DNA from 3 places in the Halomonas terrestris genome. Region 1 is predicted to be linked to each of the others. Evidence: predicted binding sites of a transcription regulator. Region 1 holds the regulator's gene; each other region holds the start of a gene.
What was found. Region 1 encodes sigma-54, which starts transcription at its own class of promoters, with help from an activator protein. Its sites were predicted from a motif close to TGGCACNNNNNTTGCTNT; they were not measured.
Positions count from the first base shown of each region.

Region 2: a site for sigma-54 is predicted at 1,330-1,347, ahead of ACOMD9_RS06040 (sugar phosphorylase). Genes of this name have one in related genera too.
Region 3: a site for sigma-54 is predicted at 1,907-1,924, ahead of ACOMD9_RS06395 (nitrate reductase). Genes of this name have one in related genera too.

Region 1 covers NZ_JBMHFZ010000023.1:21,434-27,568, forward strand. The annotation lists gene rapZ (RNase adapter RapZ) at 1-818, opposite strand, end outside; gene ptsN (PTS IIA-like nitrogen regulatory protein PtsN) at 868-1,338, opposite strand; gene hpf (ribosome hibernation-promoting factor, HPF/YfiA family) at 1,345-1,653, opposite strand; gene ACOMD9_RS17975 (RNA polymerase factor sigma-54) at 1,811-3,223, opposite strand; gene lptB (LPS export ABC transporter ATP-binding protein) at 3,372-4,097, opposite strand; gene lptA (lipopolysaccharide transport periplasmic protein LptA) at 4,106-4,639, opposite strand; gene lptC (LPS export ABC transporter periplasmic protein LptC) at 4,636-5,238, opposite strand; gene ACOMD9_RS17995 (KdsC family phosphatase) at 5,243-5,800, opposite strand; gene ACOMD9_RS18000 (KpsF/GutQ family sugar-phosphate isomerase) at 5,826-6,135, opposite strand, start outside.
Region 2 covers NZ_JBMHFZ010000004.1:108,046-114,180, reverse strand. The annotation lists gene ACOMD9_RS06040 (sugar phosphorylase) at 1-1,299, opposite strand, end outside; gene thiC (phosphomethylpyrimidine synthase ThiC) at 1,449-3,338, opposite strand; gene tenA (thiaminase II) at 3,380-4,048, opposite strand; TPP riboswitch at 4,138-4,261, opposite strand; gene ACOMD9_RS06025 (YceI family protein) at 4,317-4,928, opposite strand; gene ACOMD9_RS06020 (CDP-alcohol phosphatidyltransferase family protein) at 4,982-5,743, opposite strand; gene ACOMD9_RS06015 (zinc-dependent alcohol dehydrogenase) at 5,964-6,135, shown strand, end outside.
Region 3 covers NZ_JBMHFZ010000004.1:190,006-196,140, reverse strand. The annotation lists gene ACOMD9_RS06405 (CmpA/NrtA family ABC transporter substrate-binding protein) at 13-1,047, opposite strand; gene ACOMD9_RS06400 (ANTAR domain-containing response regulator) at 1,058-1,657, opposite strand; gene ACOMD9_RS06395 (nitrate reductase) at 2,059-4,797, shown strand; gene ACOMD9_RS06390 (hypothetical protein) at 5,190-6,135, shown strand, end outside.

The DNA of each region.
Region 1 (6,135 bases):
CGTTCGGCGAGGTGCCGGGCCAGCCTCTCGGCCAGGTAGACCGAACGGTGCTGGCCGCCGGTGCAGCCGATGGCGACGGTGAGATAGCTGCGATGGCTGGCCTCGTACGCGGGTAGCCACCGCTCGACCCAGGCCAGGATGTCGTCATGCATCTCGCCGACGATGGGGTAGCCGTCGAGGAACTCGATGATCGAGGCGTCACGTCCGGTGTCCTGCCGGAGCCGGGGATCCCAGTAGGGGTTCGGCAGGCAGCGGGCGTCGAAGACGAGGTCGGCGTCGAGCGGCACCCCGCGCTTGAAGCCGAAGGACTCCACCGTCAACGTCAGCTGGTCGGCCCGGTGGCTCCCCACCTGGTCACTGATGCGCCGGCGCAGTTCATGAACCGAGAGGCGCGAGGTGTCGATCACCAGGTCGGCCAGGTCACGGATCTCGGCCAGCGCCGTCTCCTCGGAATCGATCGCCTCGGCCAGGGTCATGTCGCTGCCCCGTGTCAGCGGGTGGCGCCGGCGGGTTTCCGAGTAGCGCTCGAGCAGGATGCGCGCATCGGTGGTGAGGTAGATCACCTGGCCGTCGATGCCGCGGGCGCGGACCTCCTCCAGCAGGCTGGGGAAGCGTTCGAGCGCATGGGGCAGGTTGCGGGCGTCAATGCTCACCGCGATCGAGGTGTGGGGGGAGTGGTCGCTGCTGAGTTCGTCCACCAGCGGGCCGAGCAGCATGGCCGGCAGGTTGTCGATGGCGTAGTAGCCGAGGTCCTCGAGCGCCTGCAGTGCGATCGACTTGCCTGAGCCGGATCGGCCACTGATGATCACGAGCTGCATGGCGGGTCTCCTGGTCGTGTGGCTGGCCGGGTGGCCCGGTGAGGGGCGATCAGCCCGAGGACTGTCGTCGGATCGCCTCGATGAGCCGCTCATGCAGCTCGCGCTGGCTGGCGCTCTTGCGCAGCCGGCCCCGGGTCTCGGCATCGTTCATCACGCCTGCGACCTGGGCCAGCAGCGCGAGATGGGCCTCGTCGGCCTCCTCCGGCACCAGCAGCACGAAGATCAGGTCCACCGGCTCGCCATCGACGGCATCGAAGTCGATGGGCTCGGCCAGCTTCAGGAAGCCGGCGATGGGCGCCTTGCAGTGAGGATCGCGGGCATGGGGGATGGCGACACCATTGCCGATCCCCGTGCTGCCAAGCCGTTCGCGGCCGATCAGGCGGCCGAAGACTTCCTGGCTGTCGAGACTCGGGGTGTTCTGGGCGATGAAGGTGCTGAAGAACTCCAGCACCCGCTTCTTGCTCCCCCCGGGCACCCCGAAGAGGGTGCGCTCGGGGGGCAGGATGGCTTCGAGTGTCATGGTGGATCAGCGGGCGCCGGCGCCCTGGGCGCGGGCCTGGACCTTCTCCTTGTGCTTGACGAGCTGGCGGTCAAGCTTGTCGGCGAGGGCGTCAATGGCGGCGTACATGTCGCCGTCCATGGCCTCGGCATGCAGATCGGCACCGGCGGCATGCAGGGTGCAGGCGGCCTGTTGCCTCTCCTTCTCCACGGAGAGCGTGACCTGCACGGTGGTGATGTTGTCATAGTGGCGTTCCACGCGAGTGAGCTTCTCGTTCACATAGTCACGCAGGGCGTCGGTCAGTTCCACATGATGGCCGGTGATGTTGACTTGCATGACACGCTCCTTCGTCCTTCGGTTGGTGCTTCGATTGTAACCCTTTTTCCTGCCGTGCAAACCCCCTGTGGAGGGCGTTGCACCCGACCGCTGATGCGGGTCATGCAAGGGATCGGAATTCCATCGCTGGAGGGGCGCTCACGCCGGGGTCCGGGAATCATCTCAGCCGCTTGCGCTCGCTGGAGGAGGGGATGCCCATGGCCTCGCGGTACTTGGCCACCGTCCTGCGCGCCACCTTGATGCCGGCCTCGTCGAGCAGGGTCACCAGCTTGCTGTCGGAGAGCGGCTTGCGCGGCGGCTCCTCCTGGATCAGCTTGCGCAGCCGGGCGCGGATCGCCGTGCTCGAGTGGGCATCGCCATCGCCGTTGCCGACCTGGCTGGAGAAGAAGTACTTCAGTTCGAAGACGCCGCGGGGGGTATGGATGAACTTCTGGGTGGTGACCCGCGAGATGGTCGATTCGTGCATCTCCACGGCCTGGGCGATGTCGGCCAGTATCAAGGGCTTCATCGCCTCCTCGCCCTGCTCGAGGAAGTCGAGCTGGCGGGCCATGATCTCGCGCCCCACGCGCAGCAGGGTGTCGTTGCGGCTCGAGAGGCTCTTCATCAGCCAGCGCGCTTCCTGCAGGTGATCCTTGAGGAACTGGTTGTCCTGGCTCTTGTCCGCGCGGCGAATCAGCGCCGCATAGTCGGGCTGGATCCGCAGTCGCGGCAGGGCCTCGGGGTTGAGCTCCACCTGCCAGCCGTGCCGGTCGTGGCGAGCGACCAGGTCGGGAATGACGTAGTCGCTGCCGGATTCCGAATAGCGACTGCCCGGCCTCGGGTCGAGTGAGCGGATCAGGGCGATGACCTCGTCGAGGGCGTCGTCGTCGAGGCCCAGGCGGCGCTTGAGCAGGCGTCGGTCGTCGCCGGCCAGTGCCTCGAGGAACTGGCGGACCAGGCGGCGCGCCTGGGGCAGCAGCGGGGTGTCGTCGGGCAGGACGGCGAGCTGCAGCATCAGGCATTCCCGCAGGTCCCGGGCGAAGATCCCCGTGGGCTCGAATTGCTGCAGCCGCAGCAGTACCTGCTCCACCTCGCGGCCCTTGAGCCCCTCGAGGCCCTGGCTCCTGAGGCCGTCGCGCAGTTCGTCGAGGGACTGGCCCAGGTAGCCGGCACCGTCCACGGCATCGATCAGGCTCTCGGCGATGTGCCGCTGGCGTTCGTTCAGGTCGGTCATCGCCAGTTGCCAGGCGAGATGACCCTGCAGGCTCTGGCCATCGGCCTGGCGCTCGAAGTCGGGGCCCTCGCCGCTGCCGGCGGGCGTGCCCAGGTCCTGGTAGGTGTCGGACCAGTCGCTGTCGACCGAGAGCTCGTCGGGGATCTCGCTGGCCCAGTCGTCGTCGGGCGTCTCGCTTGTCTCCTGCTCGCCGAAGTCATCGTCGAGCTCCAGCATGGGATTGGCTTCCAGCGCCTGCTGGATCTCCTGGCGCAGGTCCAGGGTGGAGAGCTGCAGCAGGGCAATGGCCTGCTGCAACTGGGGGGTCATGGTCAGTTGGGTGCCGACGCGAAGTTGCAGGGATGCTTTCATGGCCACGAGAGGTGTGTACTCATTCGCCGGAAAACCTCACCCTAGCCCGCCGGGGGTCGTGTTGCAAGTCGTTTATTAGCAAAAAGCGTGCCAACGGCAATTTTCATGCCGTCACATAATATCGGCATTCTTGTCATAAGGTTACAATGGTGTTTCAGAGGCGAAAGTCCTCGCCGAGATACACTTCGCGTACCCGCTGGTTGGCGAGGATCGCCTCGGCGTTGCCCTCCGCGATGATCTGCCCGTCGCCGACGATGTAGGCGGTATCGCAGATGTCGAGGGTCTCGCGCACATTGTGGTCGGTGATCAGCACGCCGATGTCGCGTGCCTTGAGCTGGCGGATGATGCCCTTGATCTCGCCCACCGAGATGGGGTCGACCCCGGCGAAGGGCTCGTCGAGCAGGATGAAGGCGGGCTCCATGGCCAGGGCCCTGGCGATCTCCACCCGCCGTCGTTCGCCGCCGGACAGGCTCATGCCGAGATTGTCACGGATGTGGGTGACGTGGAAGTCCGCGAGCAGCTCCTCCAGGCGAGCCTGGCGGCCGGCGCGATCGAGGTCGCGGCGGGTCTCGAGGATCGCCATGATGTTGTCGGCCACCGAGAGCTTGCGGAAGATGGAGGCCTCCTGGGGCAGGTAGCCGATGCCGGCCCGGGCCCGCTCGTGCATGGCCGCCCTCGACAGGTCCTGCCCATCGATGTGGACCTCGCCGGCATCGGCGCGCACCAGTCCGACGATCATGTAGAAGGAGGTGGTCTTGCCGGCGCCGTTGGGTCCGAGCAGGCCGACGATGCTGCCCTGGCCGATGGTCAGGCTGATGTCATGCACCACGCGGCGACGCTTGTAGCTCTTGGCCAGGTGGTTGGCGCGAAGTGTCTTCATGTCGTCCCTTACTGCTCGGGCTGCAGGGTCATGCGTACGCGCTGTCGCTCCTCGACACCCTCTGCCTCGGCGCGGGCCTGGACCACGCGGCGATCGAGGAAGTACTCCAGGTAGCCGCCATCGAAGGTGTCGCCGCCCTGGTGCAGCTCGGCGCGGTCGATGAGCTCCACCCGTCGCTCGGCGACGTAATAGACGATGGTGCGTCCCCAGCCGCGCACCAGCGGCTCGTCCGGCGCGGGCTGCTGCTCGATGTAGGCGCGCTCGCCGGTGGCGATGGCGTGGGAGAGTTCGCCGGCAGCGTTGCGGCGGATCTCGACCCGGTCACCGGTGAGATGCATGCTGCCCTGCCGGATGTCCACGTCACCGGTGTAGATGGCGGTGCCGGCTCGGTCATCGAGATCGAGCCGATCGGCCTCCACCTCGATCGGGGCGCTGGCGTCGCCCTCCAGGGCCAGCGCCGGGGTCGTCGCCAGGGCCATGGCCATGCACGCCAGGCCGAGCAGTGCCGGGAGCAGCGGGGGGGCGTGGGACAGTCGCTTCATGGCTCGGGGTCCTCGTCGGTGTCGGGGTGCGTCTCGGGGGGATGGTGGCCCCGGACATTGTCTGTCAGGCGGGCGCGATTGTCATGGATCCAGGCATCGAAGCGCTCGCCGCTCATGCGCTGGGGAGGCTGGCGCAGCAGTGCCGGGGTATCGCTCCAGGCGTGACCGGTGTCGGCATCGAAGTGGAGGATGTCGGTGTCCAGCTGCCAGCGCTCCTCGGGGGCGTGCAGGCGGGCGTCCCCGGACAGGGTCAGGGGGTTGCCCCCGGCCCCCAGGGTGCCGATCTCGCCATGGCCGAACCAGGTGCGCCCCGAGCTGTCGATCAGTCTCGCCTCCGGGGTCTGCATGCGCGTGACGTCGTCGTGGGGGGTGTGCACCAGGCGTGGCGTGACGAGGCGCTGGTGGGCCCGGCCCTCGGCGTCGAAACGGGTCAGGCGGGCCCCCTCGAGGAAGTAGTCGGGCTCCCCGGCCTCGTCGCGGGGCACCGGGCCGGGTTCGCGCACGCTGCGCTGGTCGAGCAGGGCGAGCACCCCGCCGAGTGCCAGCAGCAACAGCAGCAGCCAGATCCGGAACGAGGGGCGCGGCAGTCGCAGCGCCATGGCGTCAGTCGGCCCCGTGGAGATAGGTGTCGATCACGGCATCCCAGTGCCCCTGGGCCTGCAGCAGGGTGTCGCAGATCTCGCGCACCGCGCCGTGGCCGCCGGCACGCTCGGTGACCCAGTCGGCATGCTTGCGGATATAGGAGGGCGCGCCCGGCACGCTGATGCCCACGCCGGCACGCTTGATGGCACCCACGTCGGGCATGTCGTCGCCGCAGTAGGCCACCTGGTCCAGCTCGAGGTCGAGTTGGCGACACAGTTCACGCAGCCTGGGCAGTTTCTTCTCGACGCCCTGGTAGACATGCTTGACGCCAAGGGCGGCGGCGCGACGGCTCACCATGGGGGAGTCGCGACCGGTGATCAGCGCGACCTCGAGACCGGCGCGCTTGAGCAGCTTGATGCCATGGCCGTCCAGGGTGTGGAAGGCCTTGATCTCGATTCCGTCGGCCTGGAAGTAGAGGCGGCCGTCGGTGAGCACGCCGTCCACGTCCATGGCCAGCAGGCGTACACGGCGCAGGCGGTCCACCAGCTGGGTGTCGAGCAGAGGAGAATCGAGGGTCATGGGGGCTCCTTGGTTGAGAGGGGCGTCAGATCACGCCGCTGGCGAGCAGGTCGTGCATGTGCAGGGCACCGACCGGTCGCCCCGCGTCGTCGACCACGGCCAGGGCGGTGATGCGGTTGTCTTCCATGATGCGCACCGCCTCGGCGGCCAGGATATCGGCGGTGATCCGCTTGCCGGGGCGCGTCATGACGTCGTCGACGGTCAGGTCGGAGAGGTCCGAGTGCTGGTCGAGGGTGCGGCGCAGGTCGCCGTCGGTGTAGACGCCGGCCAGCCGCCCGTCGCCGTCGACCACGCAGGTGAAGCCCAGCCCCTGGCGGGTGATCTCCAGCAGGGCG
Region 2 (6,135 bases), on a different contig from region 1:
GCACAGGAAGCGCTGCATCTGCCAGGGGTCCGGCCCGCGACGGGTGCCCTTCATGGCATCGAACCAGGTGATGTTGATCTCGTAGGGGCTGTCGCTGCCGTCGTCCCGGGTGCGCATGCTGACGAAGCCGCCGAAGCGGTGCATCAGCTCCAGCAACGCATCGATCTCGTGCTGGGGCAGCCAGCCCTCCAGCGGGCGCACGCCGATGCCGTCGTGGCTGGCGGTAAAGTTGAGAAAGCTGCAGCCGGGGGGCAGGGACGGCAGGCTCTTCAGCCAGGACGCCAGGGTGCCCGCCTCGCCGCTGGTCAGGGTGTGCAGCAGCAGCGGCGGCAGCGGGAACTGATAGACCAGGTGCGCCTCGTCGGGAGGGTTGTTGGGGGAAAGCCGCTCCAGGCCCAGGTAGCTGAGGTTCTCCCGGTGGGGCACGTTGGTCTCGGTGAGCAGCAGGGTCCCCGGCGCCACATGGTCCACCACCGCGCGCAGCAGCCGCACCACCTCGTGGGTCTGGGGCAGGTGGATGCAGGGGGTGCCGACCGCCTTCCACAGGTAGGCGATGGCGTCGAGACGCACTACCCGGGCCCCCTGGCCGAGGTAGAAGAGCAGGATGCCGATGAACTCCAGCAGCACGTCGGGGTTGGCGAAGTTCAGGTCGATCTGGTCCTCGGAGAAGGTCGCCCAGAGGTGGCGAGGGCCGCGCCGGGTGGGCACCTTGACCAGCAGCGGAGAGCTGCGCGGCCTGACCACCGCCGAGAGGTCGGTGTCCGGGTCCATCTCGATGAAGTAGTCGCGCCCCGGCTGGCTGCCGGAGAGGTAGTCGACGAACCACAGTGACTCCCGGGAGACGTGGTTGAGCACCAGGTCCACCACCAGGTCGTGCCGCCCGGCCAGGGCGCGGACATGGGACCAGTCCCCCAGGTCGGGGGAGACCTCGCGATAGTGGATCACCGAGAAGCCGTCGTCGCTGCTCCAGGGAAAGAAGGGCAGCAGGTGCACCCCGCTGAAGGTCTCCGCCAGGCGCGCCTCCAGGAAGTCCTCCAGCACCTCGAGGGGCGCTCGCTCGCCCTCCAGCAGGCTGTCGCCGTAGCTGATCAGCCACTGGTCGCGTTCGCTCCAGAGTGGCGCGTCGGCTTCACCATGCGAGGGCGGGGCCTGGTGGGCCAGCAGGGTGAGCAGCCGGCGATGTACCTCGCCGGCGCGCGGGCCGTAGAGGAGGGCCAGGTGGCCGTGGGCGCGGCGGCTGAAGGCCTCGGCGTCCAGCGGGACGGCGACGGAGGGGGTGAAGGTCGGGCGGTCGGGCATGGCCGGGGCTCCTGGTGGCGACCCCTAGCCCATGCAGGCCCCGTGCCAGCCTCGGTGGCCGGCCTGGCGGCGTCCGCTGACGCATCACGCCGGCTCGAGGGCCGGCGTGATCGTTCAGGCGGTCGTTACAGGGGGCGGCGGCGAGCGGCCTATACCTCCTGGTAGAGCTCGCTGCCCGTCCTGCGGAACTTCTCCGCCTGCTCCTCCATGCCCTGCATGACGGCTTCCCGGTCGCCGTCGAGGCCGTTGTCCCTGGCGTAGTCGCGGACCTCCTGGCTGATCTTCATGGAGCAGAACTTCGGCCCGCACATGGAGCAGAAGTGGGCCACCTTGGCCGAGTCCTTGGGCAGGGTCTCGTCGTGGTACTCCCGGGCGGTGTCCGGGTCCAGGCCGAGGTTGAACTGGTCCTCCCAGCGGAACTCGAAGCGCGCCTTGGACAGCGCGTTGTCGCGGCGCTGGGCGGCCGGGTGGCCCTTGGCGAGATCCGCCGCGTGGGCGGCGATCTTGTAGGTGATGATGCCGGTCTTGACGTCGTCCTTGTTGGGCAGGCCCAGGTGCTCCTTGGGGGTCACGTAGCAGAGCATGGCGCAGCCGTACCAGCCGATCATCGCCGCGCCGATGCCGGAGGTGATGTGATCGTAGCCGGGGGCGATGTCGGTGACCAGCGGGCCGAGGGTGTAGAAGGGCGCCTCGTCGCAGTACTCGAGCTGCTTGTCCATGTTCTCCTTGACCAGGTGCATGGGCACGTGGCCGGGGCCCTCGATCATCACCTGGACGTCGTGCTTCCAGGCGATATGGGTCAGCTCGCCCAGGGTCTTGAGCTCGGCCATCTGGGCCTCGTCGTTGGCGTCGGCCACCGAGCCGGGGCGCAGGCCGTCGCCCAGGGAGAACGCCACGTCGTAGCGCTTGCAGATCTCGCAGATCTCCTCGAAGTGCTCGTAGAGGAAGCTCTCCCGGTGATGGTAGAGGCACCACTTGGCCATGATGGAGCCGCCCCGGGAGACGATGCCGGTGACCCGCCTGGCGGTGAGCGGCACATAGCGCAGCAGCACCCCGGCGTGGATGGTGAAGTAGTCCACGCCCTGCTCGGCCTGCTCGATCAGGGTGTCGCGGAACACCTCCCAGGTGAGGTCCTCGGCCACGCCCTTGACCTTCTCCAGGGCCTGGTAGATCGGCACCGTGCCGATGGGCACCGGGGCGTTGCGGATGATCCACTCGCGGGTCTCGTGGATGTTCTGCCCGGTGGAGAGATCCATGATGGTGTCGGCGCCCCAGCGGATGCCCCAGGTCATCTTGTCGACCTCCTCCTCGATGGAGGAGGTGACCGCGGAGTTGCCCAGGTTGCCGTTGATCTTCACCAGGAAGTTGCGGCCGATGATCATCGGCTCCGACTCCGGGTGGTTGATATTGCAGGGGATGATGGCCCGGCCGGCGGCGACCTCGGCGCGCACGAACTCGGGGGTGATCTCCTCCGGCAGGCGGGCGCCGAAGCCCTGGCCCGGGTGCTGGTGGCCGAGGATACGCTCGACTTCCGCCGTGCCCAGGGCTTGCCTGCGTTGATTCTCCCGAATGGCGATAAATTCCATCTCCGGGGTGATGATGCCCTGGCGGGCGTAGTGCAGCTGGGTGACGTTCCTGCCCTCCCTGGCGCGCCTTGGCGTACGGGTCAGGTCGAAGCGCAGTGGGGCCAGGGTCGGGTCGTTGGCGCGGCGCTGGCCGTACTCGCTGGTGGGGCCGTCGAGGAACTCGGTGTCGTCGCGCGCCTCGATCCAGGCGCGGCGCAGCTCGGGCAGTCCCTTTCGCAGGTCGATCTCGGCCGCCGGGTCGGTGTAGGGGCCGGAGGTGTCGTAGACCAGCAGCGGCGGGTTCTCCTCGTCGGCGCCGGAGGTCTTCGTCGGCGACAGGGAGATCTCGCGGAAGGGCACGCGGATATCCGGGCGCGAGCCCTCGACATGGACCTTGCGCGAGCCGGGCAGCGGCTGGACGGCGGCCGCGTCGACCCGGGCGGTCTCGGCGAGGAAGTGGGCGGTCTTGCTCATGGGGATTGTCCTTGACGTGTTGTTGTCGCTCAGGGGGGGCATCAGAGGCTGCGGTCCAGCCCCATCTGCCAGAAGTCGATCTCCAGCCGGGTGGCGTCGCGAAACACCGTGCAGAGCTCGGCGAAACGCGCCGGGGTGACGTCGGCCAGGCGGGCGTCGAGCCAGGCCTCCTCGGCACGGCGGGCGGTCTGGAATTCGTCGCTCTCGTACATGGCGATCCAGGCGTCATAGGGATTGGCGTCGCCGCGCACGGTGAAGGGCCGGGCATTGATCCAGTCGGCGATCTCGCCGTAGCCCACCAGGCAGGGGGCCAGGGCCACGTGCAGGTCGAGCAGGTCGCCGCGGTTGCCGGTATCCAGCACGTAACGGGTGTAGGCCATGGTGGCCCGGGCCTCGGGCTGGGCGGCGAGCTCCTCCTCGGCGATGCCCCATTCCCGGCAGTAGCCCACGTGCAGGCCCAGCTCCACGTCGACGATCGCCTTGAGCCCCTCATGGGCCTGGCGCAGGTCGTCCAGGGTGCGGCTCTTGTAGGCGGCCAGGGCGTAGGCGCGGGCGAAGTGGATCAGGAAGAGGTAGTCCTGCTGCAGGTAGTGGCGGAAGGCGCCTTCCTCGAGGGCGCCCTCGGCCAGGCCGCGCACGAAGTCGTGCTCGATGTAGGCGCGCCAGTCGTCCTGGCAGGCGGCGGTGAGGTCGCTGAAGCGGTAGCCCATCATGCCTCCGGTAGCGGTGTGTCGATCCGGAGCGTGGGCGAAGGGGGGAGGGGCCGATGGGGGCGGGCATGTATCTGGCGCCGCCAGTGATCTGGCCGCCGCTTGATTCCTACGCCGGTACGAGCCGGATCAGGTTCAACGGGCCCCGCCGTGACGACAGCATCTGTCGTATGGCGATCTCAGCCGGTTCCACCGGCACCCCGTCAAGCGTCGGAGCCAGTCTAGCAGGCTGGCGGCGACTTGCCAGCCCGTCTGTTGCCAGGATCGCTCATTGCCGGAGTGCCTCCAGTTCGAAGATCAGCGTCACCTCGTCGCCGACCATGCCGTTGTCGACCCCGTAGGTCATGCCCCAGTCGCTGCGGGCGATGGTGGTGCGTGCCGAGAGCCCCAGGGTGTACTGCTCATGCCCGAAGGGGTAGACCTCGGCCTTGTTGAGGGTGACATCCAGTGTCACGGGGCGCGTCTCGCCGAGCAGGGTCAGTTCGCCCTCGAGGGTGCCCTCGCTGTCGCTGTGGGCCTCGAAGCCGGTGGCCTCGAAGACGATGGTGGGGTAGCGGCCGGCATCGAGGAAATCGTTGCTGCGCAGGTGGTTGTCGCGCTCCTCGTGGTTGGAAAAGACGCTGTCGGCGCTGATCTCCACCCGGGCCGAGTGCAGCTCACGGGTCTCGTCGTCATAGACGAACTCACCGCTGCCTTCGAGGAACATGCCGAGCAGGTCGGCATAGCCGACATGCTCGGTCAAGAAGCCGATGGAGAAGTGCTCCGGGTCGATCTCGTAGGTGTGGGGTTCGGCGGCGACGGGCAGGGTGGCGAGTCCCGCCACCACACCGGCTGTCGCCGCGAGGGCGGAAAGTCGATGGTAAGGGTGTCGAATGGCCATGGGGAATCCTCCGCGGACATGCAGGGTTGCCGACCGGGCAACCGTGTCGGGTTTCAGGGCCTGGCGTGGCGATACAGCCAATGGATGTCGGTGGCGAACGACCAGACGAGCCCTGCCAGGGCCGTGGCCGCCAGCCAGGCGGCAGGCGTGGCCCCGATGGCAGGCAGCAGGCCGAGCAGCAACGCCGCCACCTGCCAGACACAGACGATCTTGCGCCGACGGCTCTCGGGCAAGGGGGCCGCGAGCCAGCGCAGCTGCCGGCCGGCCAGCATGAAGGCGTAGCGCAGGGTGCCGATGGCCAGTATCCAGGGGCCCACCTTGCCGAGTGCCAGCAGCGCCAGGCACAGCACCAGGATGAAGCAGGCATCCATCTCCATGTCGAAGCGAGCGCCGAAACGGCTGGTGGTGCCGCTGTGACGGGCCACCCAGCCGTCCAGGCCGTCGAGCAGCAGGGCGACCAGTGCCAGGCCGGCGAAGAGGCCACCCTGGGCCGCCAGCAGCACAGGGTCGGCCACGGCACCGGCCAGCAGCGCCACCAGCCCGCCCCTGGCCAGGGTGACCCGATTGGCCCAGCCCAGCCGCTGCCAATGGTTCGGCACCCGACCCATGACCAGCCCGGCCATGATCAGGTAGGTCGCCATGGCCACCAGGGGCAGTGCCGGGGCGGCGTCGAGCCAGTGCCACAGCATGATGCCTGCCGCCAGCAGGCCGGCGAACCCGGCGGCCAGTTCCAGCGCGAGCCAGGGTGCGGGGCCGGTGGCCGTCCGCTGCCGTACTCGCGGGGCATGATCCTGAAGCGGGGCGAAGCGTGACATCGGACCTCCCGTGAGGCGGCAGCAGCGACGCTGCCGGGCCTTTATCGCTATGCTGACCAGCAGCGGGACCACACTCTCAACGTAGTCCACCGAGGGGTGACCGGCAGCATCATCATTATGCAGTAATCATTTCTCTGTACCATTATTGTAAAATTTGGGTCGTGGCCAATGGCCCTGGACAGCTGTCTCGCAGCGAATGGATCGCAGCAGGATCATCACCATGTCTGACATCACCGCCACCGCTTTCTGGACCCTGGCCCCGGGGCACGGGGCACTGAGCGAGGAGCCGCTGCCCGCCCCCGGCGAGGGGGAGGTGCGGGTCAGGGCGCTGTTCGGCGCCGTCAGCCGGGGGACCGAGTCGCTGGTGTTCCAGGGTCGGGTACCCGAGGGCG
Region 3 (6,135 bases), on a different contig from region 1:
CATGGGTGCACATCACTGGTGCGTGGCCGTATCGAAATGCACGGGGCTGTAGCACTCGTCCAGGGTGTGACGGTCGAGCGTTCGGCCGTGGTCGTGCATGTGCCGCTCGAGGTGTTCGGCGAAGCGACCCGCTGCCGCGGGGCTGGGGCGCAGTACCCCCTCGCCGTACAGGCGCTGGTGGATCGGGGCGCGGTCCAGCGCCAGGTCGCCGAGGTGGCCGATGGCGCGGTCGAGATAGGGCGGCAGGGCGAGCCAGTCCCGGGCCCGGCGACGGTGCTCGGGGGACGCGGCGAGCCAGGCGCTGGCATGCGTCAGGGCGCGGAGCACTGCCGCCAGGGTGGCCGGGTAGCGCCGGGCCCAGGAGCCGGTCACGCCGAGGACCTTCTCCGGGTGGTCCGGCCATAGCTGGGCGCCGGTGGCGACCGGCCGTCCGGCACCGCGGTGGCGGGCCAGGGTGCCCCAGGGTTCGCCGGCGCAGAAGCCGTCGATGTGGCCTTCCTGGAGTGCCTGCACCATGCGGGGTGGCGGCAGGGCGATGAGTTCCACGTCCCGCTCGGGGTCCAGGCCGCCCAGGGAGAGCCATTCGCGCAGCAGGTAGTGCTGGCAGGAGAAGGGGTAGACCATGGCCAGGCACGGGCGTCTTGCGACTGGCTGACGGCGTAGCCAGTCGCCCAGGGCCCGGGCGCTCGCCGCGGGGGCATCGCCGAGTGTCGCGCCACTCTCCCGGCAGAGTGCCTCGGAGAGGGTGAGGGTATTGCCGTTGCGGCCCAGGATGATCGGGGCCAGGGCATCGCAGGGTGCCCGACCCAGCCCCAGGCTCATGGCCAGCGGCAACGGAGCCAGCATCTGGGCTCCGTCGAGCAGGCCGGCGGCGACCTTGTCACGCAGGGTCGACCAGGCGTTCTCCCGCGACAGCGAGACCTCCAGGCCCTGCTCGGCGAAGAAGCCCTGCTCCCGGGCGATGATCAGCAGGGCCGCGTCCAGCAGGGGAATGAAGCCGAGGGTCAGGTGTTCCAGTTCGGGAGGGTGGTTGGCAGTCTGGTGCATGACGGGGCCCCTATTCAGGCGAGCGAGGATTCAGGCGTTCGAGGATGTCGATGACGCTGTCGGCGACCTCGGCCAGGCGCTGGCCGCGGTCCATGGCCAGCTTGCGCAGCATGCGATAGGCCTGCTCCTCGTCGCAGTCCTGATGCTTCATCAGCAGGCCCTTGGCACGCTCGATGCGTTTGCGATCGGCCAGCTGGTTACGCGCGCGATCGAGTTCCCGGCGCATGGCGTGGAAGGCGTCGAAACGGGCGATGGCGACCTCGATGATGGCCTTGACCCGCCCGGGGACCAGGCCGTCGACCACATAGGCGCTGACGCCCGACTTGATCGCCGCCTGCATGGTGTCGGGATCGTGCTGGTCGGCGAAGAACACCACCGGACGCGGGTTCTCGCGATTGAGCAGCGCCATGCTCTCCAGGGTGTCGCGATCGGGTGACTCCATGTCGATGATCACCACATCGGGGTGATGGCGGGCGACCATCGCGTTGAGGCCCGCCGGGCTCTGCAGGCGGCAGATGACCGTATGGCCCTCGCGGGTGAGGGCCTCCTCGACCATGGCGGCGCGTACGACCTCGTCGTCGACCAGCAGGATGTTCAGGGGGGGTGGCATGGCGGTGTCGCTCGTCGTGTTGCGTGCGTTTCCTGCCGTGTTTGCAAGATGCATTCCAGATGATGCTGTCTCGAGGCGGGATGGCGCCTTCCGGCGGGGCGAAGCCGTCGAGAACGACGTGTCGAAGGGCCCCGGGCACCGGGGTGGTGCATTGCGTGCCGGCCCGTGATGGCTCCTGGTGCGGGGCCCGGGGCGAGGACACGGGGAGTCCCTGCCCAGGTTGCTGGTCCCCCGGGGAAAACCCTTGCATGGCACATGTCTTGCTACCATTGGATCATGCGGAGAGGAGCGCCATGCCGGCCCTCCGAACCCAGGCAACGACGCCCGCCAACGGCCCCGACTCGATCGGGAGCCATCGGCGGGCGTCGTCGTTTCCCGACCTACCGCGACAGGAGATCGTCATGCATCAGGCCCGAACCACCTGCCCCTACTGCGGCGTCGGCTGTGGCGTCCTGGCCTGTGTGGAGAATGACCGTATCACCGGGGTGGAAGGCGATGCCGACCACCCGGCCAACTTCGGGCGGCTGTGCGTCAAGGGCTCGGCCCTGCACGAGACCCTGGGCGACCAGGGGCGCCTGACCCGGCCTCGGGTCGACGGCGTCGAAGTGGACTGGGAGACGGCACTCGGCGCGGTGGCCGATCGACTGCAGGACACTCGCCGCACGCACGGCAAGGAGGCGGTGGCGGCCTATCTCTCGGGGCAGCTGCTCACCGAGGACTACTACGTTGCCAACAAGCTGTTCAAGGGCTTTCTCGGCACCCCGCACCTGGATACCAACTCGCGACTCTGCATGGCCTCGGCGGTGGCGGCCTACAAGCGGGCCTTCGGCGCCGATGCCGTGCCCTGCAGCTACGAGGACCTTGAAGAGGCCGAGCTGGTGGTGCTGGTGGGCTCGAACCTGGCCTGGAACCACCCGGTGCTCTACCAGCGCCTGCGCACCGCCAAGAGTCGCAACCCGCTGATGCGGGTGGTGGTGATCGACCCCCGGATCACCGACAGCTGCGAGATCGCCGATCTCTACCTGGGCCTGAAACCGGGCAGCGACGCCCGGCTGTTCAATGGCCTGCTGGCCTGGATGGCCGACAAGGGCAAGCTCGACCGGGTCTACCTGGCGCAGCACACCGGGGGGATCGACGAGGCCCTGGCCGCTGCCCGCGAGGACGCTGCCTCGGTGGAGGCCGTCGCCGCCGACTGCGATCTGGACCCGGAGCGCCTGGAGACCTTCTTCTACTGGTTCGCCAGCCAGCTTCACGTGGTGACCCTCTATTCCCAGGGGGTCAACCAGTCCTCCAGCGGCACCGACAAGGGCAACGCCATCATCAACTGCCACCTGGCCGGCGGCAAGCTCGGCCTGCCCGGTGCCGGCCCCTTCTCGATCACCGGCCAGCCCAACGCCATGGGCGGCCGCGAAGTCGGCGGCCTGGCCAACCAGCTGGCCGCCCACATGGACTACCACAGCCCCGGGGCCATCGATCGCGTCACCCGCTTCTGGACGACAGCGTCGCTGACCCCGAGCCTGCCCGAGGGGCCGGGGCACAAGGCGGTGGCGCTGTTCGAGGCGATCGAGCGCGGCGAGGTGCAGGCGGTATGGATCATGGCCACCAACCCGGCCGTCAGCCTGCCGCGTGTCGATCGGGTGCGCGCGGCCCTGGCGAAATGCCCGCTGGTGATCGTCTCCGAGTGCGTGGCCGACACCGACCTGCTGCCCTACGCCGACATCGTGCTGCCGGCCTCGAGCTGGTCGGAGAAGGACGGCACCGTGACCAACTCCGAGCGACGCATCTCCCGCCAGCGCGGCCTGCTGCCGCCGCCGGGCGAGGCCCGCCACGACTGGTGGATCCTGGTCGAGGTGGCCAGGCGCCTGGGCTTCGGCGAGGCCTTCGACTATGCCCACCCCGGCGAGATCTTCGACGAGCACGCCCGGCTGTCGGGGTTCGAGAACCGGGCCGGTAGCGAGTCCGCTCGGTTGTTCGACATCTCCGGCCTGGCCGGCCTCGATCGGGCTGCCTATGACGCCCTGACCCCGATCCAGTGGCCGGTGACCGCAAAGGCTCCCCAGGGGACCGCCCGGCTGTTCGAGGATGGCCGCTTCGCCACCCCGGATGGCCTGGCCCGGCTGGTGCCGGTACGCCCCCACGGGCCGCAGCAGGCGTTGAGCGAGGCCCGGCCGTTGCGGCTCAATACCGGGCGCGTGCGCGACCAGTGGCACACCATGACGCGCACCGGCCGGGCGCCGCGGCTGATGAACCACCGCGCCGAGCCCTTTATCGAGGTGGAGCCCGCCGACGCCGAGGCCTGGGGTGTCGACGACCAGCAACTGGCGCGCCTGACCGGCGCCGGCGGCGACTACCTCGGCCGGGTGCGGCTCTCCAGGGGGCAGCGCCGTGGCGAGGTCTTCGTGCCCATGCACTGGACCGATCGCTTCAGCGGCCACGCCCGCATGGGCAGCCTGCTGGAGGCCCACCTCGATCCGCTCTCCGGCCAGCCCGAGTCCAAGCATGGCGCCGTGGCCCTGACGCCACTGCTCATCGCCTGGGAGGCGACCCTGCTGGTGGCCGATGACCTGGCGGTAGAAGCCGACTGGCGCGACGCGGCTCGCTACTGGGCGCGCATTCCGCTCCCCGGCTGTCAGCGCTGGCAACTGGCCGGCGGCCGACCGGGAGAGGAGCGCCCCGACTGGCTCGCCTGGCTGAACGCGCACCTGCCGGTGGCCCCGGCGCTGTGGCTCGACGACCCGGCCAGCGGGCGCCTGCGCGCCGCGGGCATCGACGACGGTCGCCTGCGCTGGTGGCTGATGGTCGGCCCGCCCGGCGAGCTGCCCGGCATGGCCTGGCTCGACGAGCGCTTCGCCGAGGCCGCCCGGGGCGAACGGTTGGATGCCGCACGTCGCCGGCGCCTGCTGGCCGGTTGCGACGACGGTGCTACCGACAGCGGTCCGGTGGTGTGCAGCTGCCACCAGGTGGGGCGGTCCACGATTCTGGCGGCGATCCGCGGCGGGGATGCCTGCGTCGAGGCCCTGGGGGCGCGTCTCGCCTGTGGTACCCAGTGCGGCAGCTGCATTCCCGAGCTCAAGTCGCTGATCGAAGAGTGTGCCCGGGCACCTGCCGGGACACGGCCGGAAGTCATCGACCCCGCCTGAGATTGTGGGACATGTCATGGAAATTTCCTGTGTAACAGGGCCGTTTCATCGAGAAACGTGTGGTTAACCCGATGTTTGTCATGGAAATGCTCCGAGCGATTCCACGGCCCGCTTCCACGATGTTTCAGCCGTGATACATAAAACGTTCCTCGGCGGCCTCGCCTGGCCAGCTTCACGCCGACTCCTGATGCGTGATGGCACTTTATCGCCAGGCCTGACAGATGGTTAGGAGATGACGGGGCCGGGCTGGCATGGATCGTGCTGCAGGGGTAGGTGACTGCGAGCAGGAATCGACATTCAGGGGCACTGGCTCGCCTCGAGGCAGTGGCACCGGTTCGCAGTGACGCAGCAATGGACATCGAAGGTGAGTCGTACCCAAAGGAGAATTGGATATGAATAAGTATCTGGTAGTCGCCGGCACTCCCCTGCTGGCACTGGTGATGGCGATCTCCACCGCCCACGCGAACCCGAGCGCCGGTGTGGCCGACAGCGTTGATCAGGATGTCACCTCGAACGCGACGGCCGTCGGTGGCAGCAGCAGCGGCGGGAATGGCGGCGATGGCTTCGGCCTGGCTGCCGGTGGCGGCGGTGGCAACGCCAACGGTGGAGAGAATGACGGTGCTGGCGCTGGCGGCGGAACCGGTGGCGCCGGCGGTTATGCCGATGCAGCCGGTAACGGCGGCAATGGCGGTTCCGTCGGCCGTGGCGGTGACGCCTGGGCCATGAGCGAGTCCTACAACACCTCCACCAGCGTCATCTCGCTGCAGGAGATGAACTCCACCGTGGTAGGCGCCGGCTTCAGCATCAACGGCGGCCAGGGGGCCATGGGTGCTACTGGCGGGGCCGGTGGTGACGCGGCCGCAGTGAACATCGGTGCGGGTATCGGCGGTGCCGGTGGTAACGGCCAGGGCGGCAATGGTGGCCAGGCCGTCGCCAACGCCGGCGATGGCGATGACGGTGGCGATGCCAACGGGACCGGCCTGGGCCTGGGGCTGGGGCTGGGTAACGGCGAAGGCGGCGATACCAGCTCCGGTTCCGGGGCAACCTCCACCGCTCTGGGGGCGAATATCGCCGCCAACCTGGCCGGTGACGATATCGACGATGACAACACCGCCGGTGGCGCTCAGGACGCGGCGGCTGACTCTTCAGCCACTGCCAGCGCTTCTTCCGGTGACGGCGGGGCCGGCACCGGCAGCGGCAGCGGTACTGGCTCGGGTGAGGGTGCAGCTATGGCCGGTAACGGCGGCAACGGCGGCGATGCCGATGCCATGGCCGGTAACGGCGGCAACGGCAACGGCGGTGGCGGCGGCGGCGGCCAGGGTTCCACTGGCGACGCCA